DNA from 2 places in the Ferrovum sp. JA12 genome. Region 2 is predicted to be linked to the other one. Evidence: riboswitches for the same ligand, from Rfam matches in the RefSeq annotation. Region 2 holds a riboswitch; the other holds the start of a gene.
The links. Region 2 has a riboswitch for cobalamin ahead of FERRO_RS09420 (ribonucleoside-diphosphate reductase subunit alpha). Riboswitches for the same ligand answer to the same signal wherever they lie in the genome.
Positions count from the first base shown of each region.

Region 1: another riboswitch for cobalamin. It lies ahead of FERRO_RS04850 (TonB-dependent receptor); the one in region 2 lies ahead of FERRO_RS09420 (ribonucleoside-diphosphate reductase subunit alpha).

Region 1 is NZ_LJWX01000001.1:939,978-948,210, forward strand. It holds gene FERRO_RS04825 (leucyl aminopeptidase) at 1-332, opposite strand, end outside; gene lptF (LPS export ABC transporter permease LptF) at 423-1,523, shown strand; tRNA gene FERRO_RS04835 (tRNA-Ser) at 1,559-1,649, shown strand; gene FERRO_RS04840 (serine hydrolase domain-containing protein) at 1,942-3,234, shown strand; gene FERRO_RS04845 (3'-5' exonuclease) at 3,695-4,603, opposite strand; cobalamin riboswitch at 4,698-4,893, shown strand; gene FERRO_RS04850 (TonB-dependent receptor) at 5,040-6,467, shown strand; gene FERRO_RS09935 (TonB-dependent receptor domain-containing protein) at 6,362-6,997, shown strand; gene FERRO_RS10650 (DUF1289 domain-containing protein) at 6,997-7,182, shown strand; gene FERRO_RS04865 (exonuclease domain-containing protein) at 7,175-8,233, opposite strand, start outside.
Region 2 is NZ_LJWX01000002.1:933,990-942,222, forward strand. It holds gene FERRO_RS09420 (ribonucleoside-diphosphate reductase subunit alpha) at 1-2,254, opposite strand, end outside; cobalamin riboswitch at 2,357-2,550, opposite strand; gene FERRO_RS09425 (O-succinylhomoserine sulfhydrylase) at 2,696-3,868, opposite strand; gene purF (amidophosphoribosyltransferase) at 3,875-5,398, opposite strand; gene FERRO_RS09435 (CvpA family protein) at 5,466-5,969, opposite strand; gene FERRO_RS09440 (SPOR domain-containing protein) at 5,969-6,811, opposite strand; gene accD (acetyl-CoA carboxylase, carboxyltransferase subunit beta) at 6,822-7,688, opposite strand; gene trpA (tryptophan synthase subunit alpha) at 7,685-8,233, opposite strand, start outside.

The DNA.
Region 1 (8,233 bases), on a different contig from region 2:
GTTAGAGCAATATTTTTTACATTGAGGGTTTCTAAGTTTTTTAAACTGTTACGGACTAATTGCTTGTATTCACTATCAGACAAACTATTCTTTGTTCCACTGTTAATGAGTAATAATCTTTGCGCCTTAATTCCTGGAACTTGATGTAATACAACGGTATTACCAAAGTTTTTTCCAAGATCCCCTTTTTTGAGAATCTGACTAATGATATTTGTCGAGCTATTGTCTAGTAGTTTGATGTCTGCGGTCATTGATTGGTTTGCAGGGATTGCAATCACCAATGCCTCCGTTACAATTTTGTCCAAAGATTGGGCTTTTACACTAAATTCCACAGTTTATCTCCGATATAAATTAGAATATTGTTATATTAAACCCTAAATTATCTTGTTAAAGCTCTAAAAAAGTCAAAGTGGTAAAAATAAGTGATATTTAATCAAGTTTTTCGTCGTGAGTTCAGTCAAACAGCACTAATGGCTTTACTGGTACTTGTGGCTATTTTATTTACTGTAACAGTAGTAAAGCTACTTGGACTAGCTGCTGGAGGCGAACTATCAGGTGACGCGGTTGCAGCCATGGTAGGTTTTGGTATCCTGACCTATCTGCCTGTGATCTTGTCAGCCGCCGTCTTTACGGCAGTATTAATGACTTTAACACGGGCTTACAGAGACTCTGAAATGATTATATGGCTGGCATCTGGTTTAAGCTTGAGTCGGTTTTTGGTACCAGTGTTGTCTTTTGCTATGCCCATGGCTCTTATTGTTTCATTAATGAGTATAGTTGTTTCGCCCTGGGCTATGGGGCAAAGAGCCGTTTATCAGAAACGGCTTGATTCACAGGACGATACCTCACAAATTACTCCTGGTGTATTCAGAGAATCTAAACAATCGGATCAAGTTTTTTTTGTTGATTCAATCAATACTAATAAAAAAGATGTATCTAATGTTTTTGTTCAATCTGTCCAAGACAATAAAGTGGGTGTCATCGCTGCTGAAAAAGGTTTTGTGACTACAAAAGCCAATGGTGATCGTTTCGTGATTCTTCAAAAGGGTCGTCGTTATGAGGGGAAGCCTGGTACGGCAAATTATAACTTGGTTGATTTTGATGAGGCACAACTCAGAATTCAAGAGAAAGCATCAGGGCAGACTTCATTGTCAGTTAAGTCTATGCCATTTGGTCAACTTATAGTAAAGCCAACCTTGGAACAATGGAGCGAACTTCACTGGCGTATTGGTCTTCCAATAAGCTTAATCGTATTGTGTATTTTTGCTATACCTTTATCTTACATTAATACTCGAGCCGGTCGTTCAGCAAATATGGTTTTTGCGTTGTTAGCTTATATGATTTATTACAATACGATGGGTATTGGCCAATCTTGGATTGTGCAGGGGAAGGTTTCGCCCTGGATTGGTATTTGGCCAATACATTTAGCTTTTTTCATTATAGCGTTGTTTTTACTGATCAAAAGGCAATGGTTATGGACCTTTAAACGATTAATTATTAGTCAGAAAAAAATAACCCAATGACAGTAATTGGCTTCATAAGTTATAATGGAAGGCTTGGAGAGATGGATGAGTGGTTTAAGTCGCACGCCTGGAAAGCGTGTTTGGGATAATATCCCAACGGGGGTTCGAATCCCCCTCTCTCCGCCACATCAATCCGGTGCGTTTGTTTAAACTATCAGGCACAACCTCAAATAAGCCAATTTCTGGACTAACCTCGTTTTTTATAGCTATTTCGAGTAATTCTTGCTCTTTAAATGGCTTAAATCTGATATCGTTCTTCTTGGGTAAGTTATGTGAATGTTATCAGTGCAATTTTGACTTCTCGGTTAAAAGAGTCTTGATGTTACCGCTACTTACCTACTTTACCTATAAATTATAAAAATACACTTCATGTTTTAATTCGCCAAAATATTTAAATAATGAGAAAAAGAGGATATAAATGATTAAGCGTATACGAGCTATTATAGCAGTTGCCCTACTGATAACGTTGACAACTACTTATGCAGAAGCTATCAATCCAAAGGCTTTAGGTTTTTCTAAAAAGGGTTTAGAAAAAATCACTCGTGTTTATGAAGACGAAGTAAAAGAAGGCCATATTCCCGGTGCTGTAATTCTTATTAAAAGATACGGAAAAATTGTGTACGCTGAAGCCATCGGATATCAAAATAAATCTAAAAATATTTCTATGAAGCGAAATAATATTTTTAGAAATTATTCAATGACTAAACCTTTTATTGCAGTGGCTACAATGCAATTAATGGAGCAAGGTAAGCTAACCTTGGCCGACCCAGTATCAAAATTCATACCAGAATTAAAGGATATGAAAGTAGCCATTGAAGTGAAAGAGGGAGACAAAATAACTTATAAACTTGTGCCAGCCCGCAGAGAAATTCAAATCATTGATCTCTTACGCCATACATCGGGGATTGTTTATGGTGAAATTACAAAAAATAAATTACTTCAAGAGGCATATAAACAACAAGAATTGGTTAACGAACACTTGGCCTATGATGTTCGTAGTTTAACCCCAGAACAAGAGATAACGGCTTTTTCTAAAGTTCCACTTAGCACGGAGCCAGGTACCAATTGGGAGTACAGTTTGTCTGTAGACTTGCTTGGAAGAATTGTTGAGAAGGTGTCTGGCCAGAGATTGAGTGATTATCTTAAACAGAATATTTTTACCCCATTAAATATGGTGGATACTGGATTTTATATTACTGAAAATAATTTATCCCGTTTAGCAGAACCCCTCTCTATAGACCCGTTTACACATCAACCTATCCATTTAATTGACGTTTCGGAACAGCCTGCTAACGATTCTGGAGGGGCAGGATCTGTAACTACCGCTGATGACTATTTAAATTTTGCGACAATGATGCTTGATCTAGGTAGTGTTAATCACCAACATATTTTATCGCCCGCTTCAATTAAATTAATGACATCAGACCAACTTGGTAATAGAACTACTTTACCCTACAGCCCAGGGCAACTACTCATGGGGATAGATGGTTATACCTTTGGTTTGGGTTTTATGGTTCGAAAAGAAAATGGACTGGCCGGAGTATTGGGTAGTAAAGGAGAGTATATGTGGGCTGGTGCAGCCGGGACTTTTTTCTGGGTTGAACCAGAAAAAGACTTAGCAGTTGTTGTGATGACCCAAGTGCCTGGGCCAGTAAGGCCTTACTACAGACGTTTGATTAAGGATTTAGTTGATTCTGCTTTGATTAATTAACTATTTCTCCGGACTAGTAATTAAAGAGTTAGCGATTCAGTGGTAACTCCATTGAGTTGCTAGTTTGTTGAAAAAAAAATAAAAGTTGTTGGTAATGAACAATCAAAAGCCTAGCTAAGAGATTTTGCGCTTTGAAACAAAATGCAACTATTTACTTTATCTTTCTAAAAATATTGGTGTAAAATCAAACTTAAGTAGTTGTTTATTTATAATTATTATTAAGGGAGCCAATTATGAAGTATATAGTTACGTTGTTCGTTATTTTAGTAGCGATTTTTTCGACTTATATGTTCGCTTTCAAAGCGAATGCTGCATCTCTTCATAAAGTCGGACAACAAGATTCAATACAACTGGTTAACTCTTCTAGATAATAAGATTGCTTAATAAATTTTAAAAGGGTGCTGATTGCATCCTTTTCTTTATAAGTAAATTGTTATTATGATTAGTGTTTTTGAGCGCATCACTTTCTATTTAAGCGTTGCATGATCTCTTTGAGTGGTTTATATCTCTCTTTAGCAGTGATGGGGGTAAACATGGGATGTTTACAACCTACTTCTTTTAAAAACTCTAATTCTGTGTCCAAGTCTTCAACTTGAATATACCAAGATTTTTTAACAGTCTCTGACCCTTCAAACCATTTATAACCTCGAGCTTTGGCGAGATGTTTGTTATCAAATGGAAGATCGATTGCTTGTATATGCCATATTTTTTTTCGGGCAGAAGCAATTAATATAGATAAGGCTGTAGCACTTTGATCGGGGGTAGGTTGACTCAGTAACATCATCAGCATATCCACATCTGCTTTTGCCCTGTGAGCATCATGAAATAAATTAAACCGAAAGCCAAGATAGTCTAGCTTGCTACTTTTAGTGGCCCAAATGTCCCAAGAAATTTCATTAAGTGAACAACCAAAATGCATTTGTGTGAATAACGGATATCGTGCTTCTAAAAAACCCCTATCAAAACTGGCATTGTGGCAAATAATTAAATTGACTCCATCTAACACTTCATCAATTTTAGATTCCTCAATTCTTTTATTCTTGACCATTTCATCTGTAATGCCAGTTAATTTAGTTACTTCTGGTGGAATGGGGAATTCAGGATCCTCTAAACTGTCATATCTATTAATAACACGATATAAATGTCCGCTATTCTTACCGTATTCGCAGGTGGCTATAGATAAATCGATGATTCTGTCCCCATCATCTACTTTTAAACCGGTTGTTTCTGTATCAATGACTGCTAATCGGCCTAAGGGCTCACCTGTTGGGGCTATCTCAAATTGATGTAAATTTTCAATTTTTAAGCGTGTTAACACACGATAATCTGGATTATTTTTAATAATATTTAGTGCAGTGTTGATATCCACGATAAGTAATTCCTTGTTAACTGTATTTCGATTGTAGAGACTTTTTTGAGGATGAGTTAGATAATAATTTGTTTATTTTTCTTATTTTTTGTTACAATTAATCACTTTGTATGGTGCTTGTTAATTGACAAGTTAAACGGGAAACACTAATCAAACGTGTGCTGCCCCCGCAACGGTAAGTGAATGTGAGTTGTTTTCACTACGGACTTAATTACCACTGTGATTATTCATGGGAAGGTAAAGTTCTTATGTTCACCAGCCCGGATATCGGCCATAGATTGAGTCAAGTAATGCGGACGGGGACCTTCGCTGGTACTGAGTGAAACAGTCTCTCAGCTGTCGCCCTCTCTTTATCTCCATTTTCCTCTTTATATCCCTTACTTCTTTATATTGGTAGTGGTTACGTGGGTGTGACCTTAGACTTTAGGGATTGAATATGTATTCTGGTTATTTTATACCTCTTACGGATAGGGTAAGAAGTGTATTGGCATGTGTTTTATTGGTTTCAACTTTTCCTGTTTTTGCAGATAATCAAAATAGCAGTGCTCCTTTGCAAATAGACCCAGTGATAGTCACTGCAGATCTTATTCCCACACCTAGCTCTCAAGTGATACAAGATCATGTGTTTATCAGTAATGAACAAATTCGTGCTGCTGGCCAACAAAGTTTGGCTGAATTACTGCAACAGCAAGCAGGATTTCAGATTGCCTCCTATGGCGACTCAGGTAATATTGCATCTGTATTTACCCGCGGAACTAACGGTAACCACACTTTGCTTCTTGTGGATGGAGTCCGGGTAGAGCTAACCAGTACTGGTGGGGGTATTTGGAATGCTATCCCATTGTCAATGATTGATCATATTGAGGTGGTTTACGGACCTGAAAGCATCTACTACGGCTCTGATGCGGTGGGAGGCGTGGTCCAAATCTTCACGAAAGAAGGTAAGGGTGCACCGAAGGTGAGTGCTATGTCTGGCTACGGCAGTTATGGAACCAGTATGTCCAGCGCATCAATAAGTGGATCAACAGATGCTGAACACAACACAAAATTCTCGTTTGGTGTGTCTCAGGAAAATTCATCAGGTTATAACACTATCGGAAATAACTTTTCAAGATTATATCCTCCAGCTATAGATGGAGCATATCCAACAGGCGCGACTGGCTATCAGAGAATGGGTGCATATGGTAATTTGGAACAAACGATTGGTATAGGCCAGGAGATTGGTATGCGCTTACTTGCTTCAAAAAATACCTACGGCTTTCCAAGCGCGGTTTATAACTACAATACCAATACTTATTCCTCAGAATTCGATAATAATATCAATACGTTGATTAATGTGGCTATTTATAGTAACAATCAGATAAACGATAATTGGTTAAGTAATTTTCAAATTGCTTTGTCCTCAAATTACGCAAAGTTTTTAACTTCTTTATCAAATGATCAAACTTATACGCCCACTTACGACTATCGATGGCAAAATAGTTTTGCTTTGGGTCAGGATCAATTACAGATCATTACGGAACATCGAAGTGAATACCTCAATGCAACATATAGCACTGTCACAGATGGATGCTCCATATGTAATCAAAACCTGTCAAGAAGCGTAGATTCATTGGCAACCATTTACCATTTAAAAAGAAGTCTCCATACGTTGGATGTGGGTATCAGAAGTGATGGTTATTCCGGTTATGGGTCCAAATTAACTGGAAGCGCTACTTATGGTTATCAAGTATCCGAATCAATAAAACCCATCTTGGTGTGGGCAGCGCATTTAGTGAACCGACGTTTGATCAGCTTTACTATCCGTATAGTGGTAATCCTAATTTATCCCCTGAATATAGTAAGAATATTGAATGGGGATTAAATTATGATGATCATCATCAAGCCTTTGGAATCGTCATTTACCAGAATGATATTTCAAATCTGATACAGTCTGATCCGTCTACTTTTATTTCTTATAATATTGGAAAAGTAAGAATCCAAGGTATGACATTAACAGCTCAAAAGTATATTGGATATTTCAACATACATGGCTCTTTGGATTTGTTAAATCCAGTTGATCGAAATACTGATTTAGCACTTCCTTTAAGGGCTGAAGAAGTAGGTCGTATCGGAGCTGACTATGCATTCAAAAAAATTAAATTAGGAGCAAATATCATCGCTTCGAGTAAAAGATATGCTACAGACTCAATTAGCAATAGTGTATATCTTGTTAACGGACAATTCCCGATAGCGGGTTATCAAATGTTAAGCTTAAATGGTTCTTATCAATTGACTAAGCGATGGTCTGTGTTTGGACGTTGGGATAACGTAACAAACATGCCTTACCAATTACAATATGGTTATAACACACCCGGTTCTAATGTGTTTTTTGGTGTGCGGTACGACCAATGATGAGTGCCAACCCAATTTCCTCCCCTTGCGTGAATATTTGCCAAACAGATTCTGTAACAGGAGTTTGTTTGGGTTGTGGTAGAACCTTACAAGAAATTACAGATTGGATGAATTTAAATGATGAGGAGAAAAAGAGAGTTATTGCTCAATCACAAAATCGTTTGAATGATCTTCTGTTTAATTAATCAAGGAGTTTTTGCTAGGTAGCACAATAATTTCTGCCGATTTGAAAATAAATTTAATTAATATCTTATAAATATCAAAATCAAATAAAGGCTCTTGTGTTGTAGACATCGCATCTAATAACTCTTGATAGGTGCGATAGGTCCCATAGTATCCCCACTGATGAATTAAATGGTACTCACTGGAATCATTGTTATGCTCTTTTATAGCTATGCATCCATGCCATTTCCAATTTTTTAACCTAATTTTTTCAAGAGCGATCAATACCTTTAATTGATGATGAGCCAATTCTTCCTTGCCACAGCAAGCGCCATGGCATTTATTGATCTGTGAACGAAAGCAGGCTTTCCCCTTTGTGTGGCTTTCTATTCCCAATAAGGCAAGACACATACCATGTGCGTCGGCAATCGCATGGAGTGTATCGATAGCTTTTTTTCTGCTTTGGAAAACACCGAAATAGGTATCAGATTCTAAAAAATTGAGCTCATCGGTATTTCTGAGGGATAGAGTATATTGATTGCTATGGTTAATTAGTTGCCAAGTACAAAGTTGTTGTTGACGTCTTAGTCGATGATTATGTATGGGTTTAAGCTCTTTAATGAGTTTTGCTTCTAATAACAAAGCCCCTAATTCTCCACATGTTTCACGATACTCAATATATTTGACTTGTTGAGATAGTCTTAATTCCTTGTGATGTTTGTGATCTGAATTAAAATGTGAGAGGATTCGCTCTTTTAAATTAATACTTTTTCCAATATAAAGTGGTAGATTATTTTCACCATAAAACAAATAAACGCCTGTTTTTTCTGGAATGCTGTCGATAAAACCCTCTTCAATGGCAGGGGGGAGTGAAGGTTTTTTGGTGATTTTCTGGATGGCTTTGTTATATGTTTCCGCAGGAAAGCTTTTTCTTACGTGCAATAAAAAATCAGCGACGACTCTTGCATCAGTGAGTGCGCGATGCCTGTCTTGAATAGTCAAGCCAAGACGTTGAATGAGGCTATCTAAATTATGTTTTATATGCTCAGGATAGAGCTGTCGTGATAACCGAAC
Region 2 (8,233 bases):
CAGTGGGAGCAATGGCCACGCAATTAGAGTTGCGCATGCCATATTGCTTGATATTCTCACGTAATGCTTGCCAATCAAGACGTATGGTTCGATCCACCGCCAAATATCCTCCCCTCTCTTCCTCCAGCATGGCGAGAGTATCCAGCGGCAAAATACCACGGTCCCATAGGCTTCCTTTGAAGCTTGAATAGGCGCCTCTTTCACGGGCAAGCTCGGTGGAGGCTAGATAAGCGTAATAACAAACGTATTCCATCGTCACATCGGCTAACTCAACCGCTTGCTCTGAGGCATAGGGGATACGCATTGCATGGAGCATATCCTGAAAACCCATAATCCCTAAACCAACAGGGCGATGACGGACATTAGAGTTACGTGCCTTAGCCACCGCGTAAAAATTAATGTCAATCACGTTATCCAGCATACGCATGGCCGTTTTGATGGTGTGACGTAATTTTTCATCATCTATCACAAAAGAGCCATTCACTTCCTTAATATGCTTGAATAAATTCACTGAACCCAAATTACACACCGCTGTTTCAGTGTCAGAGGTATTAAGGGTAATTTCTGTGCATAAATTAGAACTGTGCACCACCCCGACATGTTGCTGAGGAGAGCGAATATTGCAAGGATCTTTGAATGTAATCCAAGGATGCCCAGTTTCAAACAACATGGATAAAATTCTTCGCCAAAGTTGTAGAGCGGATACTTTTTTAAATAAAGTAATCTCACCATGGTCAGCTTTACTCTCATAACGCAAGTAAGCCTCTTCAAATGCTTTACCGTATTTATCATGCAAATCTGGCACATCAGAGGGCGAAAACAGTGTCCAATCTTGATTCTTATCGACTCGTTTCATAAACAGATCTGGAATCCAGTTGGCAGTATTCATATCGTGGGTGCGACGTCGATCATCACCGGTGTTTTTACGTAAATCAAGAAACTCCTCAATATCTAGATGCCAAGTTTCAAGATAGCCGCACACAGCGCCTTTTCTTTTACCGCCTTGATTCACAGCCACTGCCGTGTCATTCACCACCTTCAAAAAGGGAATCACACCTTGGCTTTTGCCATTAGTCCCCTTAATTCTTGAGGAGAGTGCACGAACCGGTGTCCAGTCGTTACCCAACCCTCCGGCATACTTTTGCAGTAACGCGTTTTCTTTAATGTTCTCAAAAATACTGTTCAAATCATCCCCGACGGTGGTGAGATAACAGGAGGACAATTGTGAGTGTTTTGTTCCACTATTAAATAACGTTGGTGTGGAACTCATAAAATCAAAGGAGGACAATAGCAGATAAAACTCAATAGCTTTTTCCTCTCTATTGATCTCTTGCAACGCAAGACCCATGGCCACACGCATAAAGAAGATTTGTGGTAACTCAATTCTTTCTTCATTAATATGTAAGAAATAACGGTCATATAAAGTTTGTAAACCCAGATAACCAAACTGTAAATCTCTTTGTGGATCTAGTACCTGGGACAGTTTTTCCAGATCATACTCAGCCAATTGATGATCCAATAAACCTGCCTCAATCCCTTTTTTAATGTATTGACTAAAATACTGGCGAGTCGCCACTACAACTTCTTCAGCAGTGAGGGTTTGCCCTAATATTTCTCGCTGAATTTGTTTTAAAAGTAAACGCGCAGTCACAAAATTATATTGGGGTTCGCGTTCAATTAAGCTTCGTGCCGCCATCACCAAGGCTTTCTCAAGTTCCACAAAAGAAATGCCATCATATAAGTCTCTCACTGCTTGATGTGTGATCACTTCAGGATTCACATCTTGCAGCCCTACGCAGGCCTCACTCACTAATTGATTAAGCCAATGTAAATCAAGATTAGTGAAGCTTTCACCATCTTTAATTCGAATAGGTATAGCAGGAGGATGTTGGGTTTTCGCTCTCTCTTGTGCACGTTTTTCGCGATAGAGCACATAGGCCCTTGCCACATCATGCTCACCTGATCTCATTAACGCCAATTCAACCTGATCTTGAATGGTTTCGATGTGAACTGTGCCACCTAAAGGCTGACGTCTTAACAGGGTAGAGATAACCTGTGCTGTTAAATGTTTACATTGCTCCCTGACGGAACTGGACACTTGAGCTGATTCGCCATGAACGGCAATAAACGCTTTGTGAACGGCCACTGAGATTTTATCCGTCTGAAAATTAACCACCTCTCCCGAGCGTCTAACTACTTGATAAAGTTGAGCTGCGTGCTGAAGAGTATTATCCTGAGAAAAAGTTGAATCCATATAGCCTTCCTAAGAGGGCAGTGGTGTCATTGGTTTTGCGTACGCAAATAAAGAAATAAACATAACTTTATTCAACCAGAGGACACCCCGCCTCATTCATGTTGTTTAAGAAATATCACGGCAGGTCTCCTGGCTCTTGGTTTAACATGCTTGGTTTAGCTTACCGCATCTTATTCAGTGATAGATAACACAACCTAGCGTTACCAATTACAGTTGCGGGGGCAGCTTAGGTGTTACACCTGATTCCCTTTTTATTGCAAGAGATAGTCTTACAAACCGTAAGGTCATTAAACACAATATTGAGGGGTATTGTCAAGATAAAACACAATATATTGTGTTTTATTTCAGAAATATGAAATATCAGGATTTTCCGTAAATTGATTGATGTAAGATTAATGGTGGATTGAATCTCGCTTCTTGTGTGCTATAGAACGGATAGCGCTAATCCAAACCTCGACTGAGATCTGTTTTAATATCATTTAAGGACTCCAATCCCACGGATACTCGAATTAACCCGTCCGTGATCCCCGCCTTAACTCTTGACTCTTCACTGATACGACCATGGGTGGTGGTAGCAGGATGAGTGATGGTGGTTTTAGTGTCTCCAAGATTACCGGTTATGGAGATCAATTGGGTAGAATCAATTACCCGCCATGCTTTCTCTTGCCCCCCTTTCACCTCAAAACTCACCACTGCGCCACCATGGGTTTGTTGGCGTTGAGCGAGTTCAAACTGAGGGTGAGAGACGAGCCCTGGATGATGGACGCGTATCACATTGGGATGCTCTGACAACCATTGCGCCAGAGAAAGAGCTGCTTGGGATTGGGCCTCAACGCGAAGCTTTAAGGTTTCTAACCCCTTGAGTAAAATCCATGCATTAAATGCGCTCAGACTAGGGCCTGCCGTGCGCAAAAACGAATAAATCCCCTCTTTTAAGAGAGCCTTAGAACCGACAATAGCCCCGCCTAATACGCGGCCTTGTCCATCGATATATTTTGTTGCCGAATGGATAACAATATCAGCACCCAGAGACAAAGGTTGCTGCAATATGGGCGTACAAAAACAGTTATCTACCACCAAATAAACTTGAGCGTTTTTACTCACCTCGGCTAAGGCTTGGATATCCACGAGCTCCATGGTAGGGTTTGATGGCGTTTCAAGATAAAACAATTTAGTGTTACTTTGAATGGCCCTCTTCCACCCATCAATATCTGACAGAGGAACAAAGGTCGACTCAATTCCAAAGCGCGATAGAATGTTAGTGAACAATTGCACCGCCGCACCAAAAATACTTTGCGAGACCACAATGTGGTCTCCCGCTTTTAATAATCCCATCATGGTGGTTAAAATAGCCGCCATACCGCTCGCTGTGGCAATGGCGTACTCTCCCCCTTCCATGACTGCCAAGCGTTCTTGAAAAGCATTGACCGTGGGGTTAGTGAAGCGTGAATAAATATAGCCAGGTTCCTTATTCTGGAAACGGTCCGCCGCCTGCTGAGCGTTATCAAAAACATAACTTGAGGTTAAAAATAATGCTTCAGCATGCTCATTAAACTCAGTTCGATGAATGCCCGAACGAATGGCTAAAGTATCTAAATCATAGGGTTGGGTCATAGTCTGTTAAATGGTCTCAGCGTGAGTTAGATTTAAATCTAGCTGGTTAACTTTTTGCTGGGCATGGGTCTCGCCATCTTTGCGTGCAAATTCAATCTTAGCCAAGTATTCAGCAGTAATATCATCGGTAATATAACAGCCATCAAAACACGAACAATCAAAGCGTTCAATATTTTTTGCCTGAGACTTAACATCTCTGATTAAATCACTTAAGTCCTGATAAAACACCCTATCGGCCCCAATCTCAGCGGCAATCTCACTATCATTGCGACCCGTTGCGAGGAGCTCAGCGCGGCTTGGCATATCAATACCATATACATTAGGAAAACGTACGGGAGGAGCTGCTGAAGCAAAATAAACATGACGCGCACCGCAGTCTCTTGCCATTTGGACAATCTCACGACTCGTGGTACCCCTGACAATTGAGTCATCCACCAAGAGCACATTTTTTCCCTCAAACTCCATACCAATGGCGTTCAATTTTTGTCTCACTGATTTTTTTCTTTCAGCCTGCCCTGGCATAATAAAGGTACGGCCAATATAGCGGTTCTTAATAAATCCCTCACGGTAGGGGACATTGAGCTTCTGGGCTAACTGAAGTGCGCTAGGCCGGCTGGTATCAGGGATGGGAATCACTACATCTATGTGAAGATCAGGCGCAATGTGCTGAATTTTCTCGCCCAAACTCTCTCCCATTTTTAAACGTGTCTCATAAACCGACACCCCATCAATCACAGAATCTGGTCTTGCCAAATAAACGTACTCAAAAATACAAGGAGACTTAACCGGAGTCAAGGCACATTGTTGATGATGCAATTGTCCATTTTCATCAATAAAAATTGCTTCACCAGGTTCCACATCGCGCAACATTTTAAAGCCCAAGGCATCTAGCGCCACGCTCTCTGAGGCGAGGATATACTCAGGTCCATTTACGCTCATGTGTGTACCAATAACCAGGGGGCGAATCCCATAGGGATCCCGAAAAGCCAACAAACCATGGCCGGCAATCAACGCCACCGCCGCATAAGCACCACGACAACGTCGATGCACTCCTGCTACAGCATTAAATATATCCGCCTGGGTTAAACGACTGCTTACTGTAACGCCGTCCAATTCATGAGCTAATACATTGAGTAGCACTTCCGAGTCTGAATTGGTATTGACATGACGTCGATCTTGCGCAAATAAATCCTCTTTTAACTCATCCGCATTGGTTAGATTGCCATTATGACCCAACACAATACCGAAGGGAGAGTTCACATAAAAAGGTTGGGCTTCAGCTGAGGATTTGGCAGACCCTGCAGTGGGGTAGCGGCAATGCCCAATGCCAATATTACCAGTCAAGCTTCTCATGTCCCGGGTACGAAAGACATCGCGCACCAAACCAAGACCTTTATGCATATGGAAAGTACTGCCATCGGCGGTAGCAATCCCTGCCGCATCTTGACCACGATGCTGCAGAAGTTGCAAACCATCGTAGAGCAACTGATTAACTGGGGTTTTCGCGACAATACCAACTATTCCACACATACTACATGACACTCCGGAGACAAATTCATGAGAAGTATTATTCTACTCCACTCAGAGGATTTACGTTCTAAAAATGAAAAAACTGGGCCACCTCTTGAGGCAGATAAGGTTTCAAATAATACACACCCCACAACCCTGCTTTAACACTTGGTGAGCGTTGCCAATCCGCTTGTTGCGGCAACAACGTAAAGCTGGCTAGTATCAATAACACCATAAACAGAAAATAGCCGCGTAATAGCCCGAAACTGGCTCCCAGCAATCGGTTAAGGGAACTCAAACCCGTTTTCTCTACCGCAACATTGAGCACAGAGGATAGAATGGCCGCGAGGACCAATACCACAATGAAGATCGCCAGATAGGCTGACACAAGACGTAAACTGGGGTTAACTATCCATCCTGCCAAATAAAGTGAGAGCATAGGACTCAACCATTTGGCCGCTACAAAGGCGCATGCCCAACCAGCTATTCCCATCACTTCCTTAACCACTCCACGAAACAAACCGAAGATTGTAGATAAGCCAATTAAAGCCATAGCAATATAATCAATCCAATTCCAATGCTCGACACTCATTAATGCAACTCCTTAATTAAAGAGGGAAATCCAGCCTCTAATAATTGTTTTTTTGTTCTATGAATTTTGTCGTTGGAGGAAAACGGCCCCACATAAACACGGTAGCGCACCTTATGATTGAGAGTCACCTTATCTATTTTGGCACGACCTCCATGCCCCTTGAGCTCTTTAATCAAATTTTTAGCACGATTCTCCTCCGAGAACAGACCCAACTGAAGGATTTTATGCGTGCCATTCACCACCGGCTGTACTGAAGATCGCAATGAACTGCTCTTCAGCACTGACGAAGACCCAGACTCCTTAAGCGCCTGTGGTTGTTTGGGTTGTTCTGGGAGTAATGGCGTGTCAGCTGAATCCTTTACTATTTTCTTTTCTGCTGCAGTAGTGTTTTTTTGCACCAAAGGAGCTGAGGCTTGCGTGATTGACGCCACCTGATTAGGCATAGCCGCGCCTTGGGAGCTGGGCGAAGCTATTACAGAGCCTTCCGTTGACACAGAGGAAAGCGATGACGGGAGGGATGGTGGCAACAGAGATGGATGATTTATATTCATCGGGGTCACCCTAGTAGAGGCAGGTGTTACCCTATCTAAAGATGACACCGCGAGGGATTGTTCATGGGTGTTAACCAGGGGCGATGGTGCTGTGGAAGGGGCCCCATGAATAGGCGAATGAGAAGGCATTGCAGCGCCCAAGTCTGGGCTAAGTTTGGGCGTCTTGGAGTGATTTAACAACATGGGTAAGAGAACAACAACAAAGGCCATAATGAGCGCTGCACCGATGGCTCTGCGCCGCGCACTGACTCGATACAAATCTAGCTTCTCCCACTCTTGCGGTTTAGCCATAATTTAAACTCTACTCAGGCTGAGTCACGTTTGTTAACTGTCTTAAAATATTTGCAATCCGAGGCCGCAAGTCACGGCGATCAACAATCATGTCAATAGCACCCTTCTCTAAAAGGAACTCCGAACGCTGAAACCCCTCAGGTAGTTTTTCACGCACTGTTTGCTCAATCACCCGCGGTCCTGCAAAACCAATTAATGCATTAGGTTCAGCCATAACCACATCGCCGATCATAGCAAAACTTGCCGATACCCCACCCATGGTAGGATCCGTGAGGACAGAAATAAAGGGCAGTTTATGCTCTGCCAAATGGGTCAAAGCCGCACAGGTTTTTGCCATCTGCATTAAAGACAAGAGACCCTCTTGCATCCTTGCCCCGCCACTCGCTAAAAAACAAACAAAAGGCAGCCGTTGATCTATCGCAGCCTCTACCGCCCGGACAAAACGCTCCCCCACCACAGAACCCATTGAGCCACCCATAAATCCAAACTCAAAAGCTGCTGCGATAACAGGAAGTTCCTCAAGAACCCCTTGCATGACGACTAAAGCATCCGTTTCACCGGTGGCTTGTTTCGCTTCTTCAATACGTTCAGGGTAGCGTCGCGTATCCTTGAACTTCAGTGAATCAATAGGGGTGACTTCAAAACCAATTTCAAAACGCTCCCCTTGGTCTAAAAATAAGTCTAAGCGGGTTCTCGCATTAATTCGTATATGGTGGGAACACTTTGGACAAACATGTAAGTTACTCTCTAAGTCAGAACGATAAAGTACCGCTTCACAGGATCCACATTTTACCCACAGTCCCTCTGGGACAGAGCCTTTAATGTTATGTTTATCACGCTTAATGCGTGGGGGAAGTAATTTTTTAAACCAACTCATAATGTGTTATCCAAAGCCTGTCTGAGTTCTTGTATTAACTTACCCACTTCTTGAGGGATTTTTTTTGTTTCTGCTTGTTCAATGGTTTCAACAATTCTGGATCCCACCACCACGGCATCAGAGAACTGCCCAATTGCTCGCGCTGTGTCGCCATCACGAATACCAAAACCTACTCCCACTGGGATGCTCACATGACGTTTTATTCTCGCCACCTGTGCTTGCACATCCTGCACATCAATATGACTCGCTCCTGTCACCCCTCTTAAAGACACATAATAGACATAACCTTTAGCCATCCGCGCGATATCTTCTACGCGCTCATCGGTGGTGGTGGGAGCAATTAAAAAAATAGGGTCAATTGAAAACGGGTTTAACGCGTCAGCCAACAACTTGGCTTCAGCGGGCGGGTAATCTACCACCAATACCCCGTCAACGCCCACATCATGACAATTCTTAACAAAGGTACTAACCCCCATCCGCTCAATAGGATTGGCGTATCCCATCAAGACCAAGGGGGTATGGTTATTGGTTTGACGAAACTCTTT